One region of the Halobacillus rhizosphaerae genome, then DNA from elsewhere that is predicted to be linked to it. Evidence: predicted binding sites of a transcription regulator. Region 1 holds the regulator's gene; the other holds the start of a gene.
What was found. Region 1 encodes LexA, which represses DNA repair genes until DNA is damaged. Its sites were predicted from a motif close to CGAACATATGTTCG; they were not measured.

Region 1 (2,421 bases):
TGTATCCATTCTGAACAGCTTTTTTCATCCCTCTGCGAATCTTCATATTATGTATTTTCCGCTGGTACTCCTCTACAATCCCTACGATTTGCAAAACCATTGAATCAGATTCCGAGATTTCTAATTTACCATCGTGAGAAAGGGAGTAGATCTTCACTCCCAGTTTCTGCAGCTGATGAAATAAAGCAATCTTGGTGTTCCCCCGCCCAAGTCTAGTTTCATCCTGAATGAGAAGCCCTTCAGCTTCTTCACTGGAGAAGTATTGAAGCAAGCGGTAGAGACCTTCCCGTTCAACCTCGTAACCGCTCGCTCGTTCTTCTATACAATCCAACACTTCCATGCCGTGCTCTGCTGCCATCGCATATAATTCTTCCCTCTGCCTTTTCAAGGAAGAAACCTGGGTTTCTTTTTCCGTACTTACACGGCAATATAGTATTACTCTCATGATCACTTAACCCTCTCTAATAAAACTACTTCTTATCATAATATACTTTATCCTGTAATCACCATAGAGAAATATAAGAATGCTAAACTCGCAATAAATAGAACAAGATAAGTAACATCAAGCTTTGATAGTTTATTAAACATTAGATTCCCTCCATTTTAAGAACGAACGTTCCTAAGAACTTTTGTTCGCCTTTTGTTAATTCCAATTATATACGAACAAAGGTTCTTGTCAACCCATTTATTCGAACGCTTGTTTGTATTTATTTTTTATGCATGGTACAATGTGGTTACTATAATCCTATGTATGAGGTGTCAATCTATGAGTAAACTTTCAAAACGGCAGCAGGAAATACTAGATTTTATAAAAGAACAGGTTTTATTAAAGGGTTATCCCCCATCCGTTCGTGAAATTGGCCAATCTGTTGGCCTCGCTTCCAGTTCTACTGTTCACGGGCATTTATCCAGACTAGAGAAAAAAGGGTATATTCGCAGAGACCCGACAAAACCTAGAGCAATAGAAGTAATAGAGCTTGAAGAAGACCATAGTATTCCTAGAAGCGAAGCAGCTTATGCACCTGTCATTGGTAAAGTTACCGCAGGTTCTCCCATTACTGCAGTCGAGAACATTGAAGAATATGTTCCACTTCCTGATTCACTTGCCGGATCAGACCAGAACACCTTTGTTTTGATTGTTCAAGGGGAAAGTATGATCGAAGCTGGCATATTAAATGGTGACATGGTCGTTGTCAGACAGCAGCAAACCGCTCAAAACGGAGACATTGTAGTAGCCATGACAGAAGACGAAGAAGCAACTGTTAAGCGCTTCTTTAAAGAAAAAAATCACATTAGGCTGCAGCCGGAAAACGCGACCATGGATCCGATCCTCTTAAATGATGTGTCGATATTAGGTAAAGTAGTCGGTTTATACCGTACTGTTCATTAAAGAAGAAAGCGCAAGCGAATCGTGAGCACCGACAAACGGGGGGGCGGGTGGTTCATTATCCGCGGAGAGCGATCGCTGATTTCTATTGGCTAATCCCTGGAGCTGGATATACCTAAAGCTATTCAAACCGAAATCGTATGATCATTTCCTAGAAGACTAAAAAGACTGACCGAACTCCGGCCAGTCTTTTTTTTCGAGCGTTTTGATGAATCATTTTCTTGTGTCTCAACTTCACTTTGACTGTAGTAATCAAAAAACAACGGTGCGCCAGTTACTATTTGTTCACAAAAAAACCCTTGATGCTATTAACATCAAGGGTGAGAAGATTAATACGTCTGTAAATATTGTTCTCGTTCCCAAGGGTGAACCTGGGTTCTGAACATATCCCATTCGATTTCTTTTGCTTCAATAAAATGTTCGAATAGGTGTTCGCCAAGCGCTTCCACCATAATTGGATCTTTTTCCAATTCTTCAAGCGCATGAAATAGTGTAGCTGGAAGATCTTTAATTCCATGAGCTTCACGTTCTTTTTTGTTCATAACATAAATATTCCGGTCTACTGGAGTTGGAGCTTCTAACTTATTTTTCACCCCGTCAAGCCCTGCAGCAAGTAACACGGCCATAGCCATGTATGGGTTAGCAGATGGGTCCACACTACGTACTTCGATACGGGTGCTTAACCCTCGTGAAGTCGGTACGCGAATCAGCGGACTCCGGTTACGGCCGGACCAAGCTACATAACAAGGAGCTTCATAGCCAGGCACCAAACGCTTATAGGAATTTACAGTGGGATTAGTCACCGCTGTAAAGTTCGTCGCATGTTTAATGATGCCCGCTGTAAAATGGTAAGCAACTTTAGAGAGCTGTTTGTCACCTTTTTCATCAAAGAATGCGTTGCCATTTTCATTAAACAAGGACATATTCGCATGCATTCCGGATCCGTTCACGCCAAATAACGGTTTAGGCATAAAGGTGGCATGCAGTCCATGCTGACGTGCAATCGTTTTAACTGCAAGCTTAAACGTTTGAAT
Region 2 (2,421 bases), on a different contig from region 1:
GAAAATATTAGGGAAGTTCATATAGAGGAATTAGCTCATAAACAGCTCTCCGGCATGGGAAAAATACAGTCGTTTCATCAACAAATAACGGATTTGATGGATGCTGGGGATCAGGATTTTATAGATCGTATAAAGTATAAGGCATCCATAGACTTTTTACATGAGCTGGATGGTTTTATCAATTATATGGATGCTGAATACTTTTCACCAGAAGATGTAACAATCGATTCTGTATTTATTTCAAAGGAGGACTTAGTAAGGACTTATCACACATATGAAAGGATGCCTATTCAACAAAGATTAGAAAAGGTTGCTTCGATTGCTGGAAACAGAGATCGTAAGGGGAGGAAAGTATCCCCTGCTACCTCTAGAAAAATAAAATCTGCTATAAAATCAATGTTTAAGTATCAAGATCTACTTTCATTGTACAAAGATTTTTATCACTATATTGGAAAACCACACCTCTTCAAATATAAATCCGGAAAAATAATGGAGTACGCAGATGTCTTTCCCCTAATGTATTTAAAATCCTATTTTAATGGACTGGAGTCCTATGATTATGTAAAGCATCTATTAGTAGATGAAATGCAGGATTATACTCCGATGCAATACGTTGTTTTGTCTAAGCTATTTAGGTCTAAGAAAACCATTTTGGGTGATCGCAATCAGTCGGTAAATCCGTATTCCTCGACGTCTATAGCTGAGATGAAAAAGGTGTTTCCAACCGCAGAAACAGTTGAGTTATTAAAAAGCTACCGTTCAACAATTGAAATTACAAACTTTGCTCAACAATTAAATGATAATAATAAACTGATTCCAATTGAACGGCATGGCGAGGAACCCCAAATTTTAAATTGTAAGAGCAGGACGAGCGAATTTGAAGAAATAAGAAAATTAATGATTGATTTCTTGCAATCGGATCACAATTCATTAGGGATCATCTGTAAGACACAAACTCAGGCAAGTGAAATGTACCAGGCTGTAAATCGCGTAAGCCAAGATATAGTTTTGCTGAGTTTCGATAGTGAGGAGTTCCATGAAGGCATTATCATCACATCGGCTCCTATGTCTAAAGGACTGGAGTTTGATCAAGTTATCGTTCCTTTTGTTGACGCGGCCAGCTACCATACTGATTTAGATAAAAGTTTGTTGTACATTGCCTGCACAAGAGCCATGCACAAATTAAATCTAACGTACGCTGATACGCTTACTCCTTTTTTCAAAAACACTCAGAAGTGAGGATTCCATGCAGACGATTATTGCTCAAACTAAAAAATTCCAGTTTACTCGGAGAACATTTATGATAGAATAAGAACAAACGTTCCCGTTAAGGAGTGGATAACAAGTGGATAGCAAACATCGTGATCGCGGATCGATTAAGTGGACGTCTTTAATGCTGCCTGAACATGTGGAAATGATTAAAAAGCTTTGGAAAGAAGACGAGCGGGTAGAGCAAGGGATATTGGATGAACAGAAGGCAGTGGAAATTGACTTTATGCTGCAGCGGGCCTTGCATGATGATTTAACTGTGCGGCTCAAGGTCTATAACGGCTTTGAATATGAAGTAGTGAAGGTGAAGATGGAATACATCAGCAAACTCGACCGCAAAATTTTCGGCACCAACTGGGAAACGAAAGAAGAGGTCATATTGCGGCTTGAGGATATAGCGGATATTGATATTATCTAATGTGTTCACAAAAAGTTCACAAGTGATTTTGGAATTTTTTGAATATGAATCTTGACGGTGGTACAAGAAAGGTACTATATTAAGTATCACATGGAAGCTACATGTGTACTAGGACGGAGAAAACGACCGGTTTATGCCGGTCGTTTTCTCTGTTTTATTATAGCAAGGAGAAAGGGAGCCTGATTGGAGGGCAGGACACCCCTGGAATTGGGCAGCGATGTACTCTATCGGTCGTTAACAAGCTTCTATCTTCTCTAAAAAAGGATCTATCGCCGAAAAAATTAAATCTATTGTCCCTAATCGCGGTTCTATCGGCAGAAAGTGAGAATCTATCGCATATTTGCCATTCTATCGTACGAAAAATCAGTTCTATCGCCCTCTGCACCCCGCTTTTTCGCACGCTAACATCTGCCATCGTCAGTCTATCGCACGGAAGCACAATATCGCCTCGAGCAACCCGGGCAATGGCGGGGAAGCGTCATATCGCCTCGAGCAACCCGGGCTATCGCACACAAGCTGAAGCCTATCGCCCAAAATCACAAGCTGCAGCCCATCGCACCCCCCAGGTGCCCAGCCTCCAACAGCACGCGCAATTACACCAAGGCGCCAGAAAACCTGCCCGTCATATTCAGCGCCATATCGCCACCCGATATGACGCCCTTCCACTCTAAAAGAACCAATCCACCATACTTTTAAACCAGCGATTATCTTTAAATTCTTTTTCTACTTCATCC

Region 2: the regulator LexA is predicted to act here: its motif matches at 1,312-1,325, upstream of Q7A53_RS19970 (YolD-like family protein).

Annotation. Positions count from the first base shown of each region.
Region 1 is NZ_JAUTWQ010000001.1:790,112-792,532, forward strand. It holds gene Q7A53_RS04080 (YneB family resolvase-like protein) at 1-445, opposite strand, end outside; gene lexA (transcriptional repressor LexA) at 767-1,390, shown strand; gene glnA (type I glutamate--ammonia ligase) at 1,717-2,421, opposite strand, start outside.
Region 2 is NZ_JAUTWQ010000028.1:33,277-35,697, reverse strand. It holds gene Q7A53_RS19975 (HelD family protein) at 1-1,239, shown strand, start outside; gene Q7A53_RS19970 (YolD-like family protein) at 1,346-1,687, shown strand; gene Q7A53_RS19965 (transglycosylase domain-containing protein) at 2,355-2,421, opposite strand, start outside.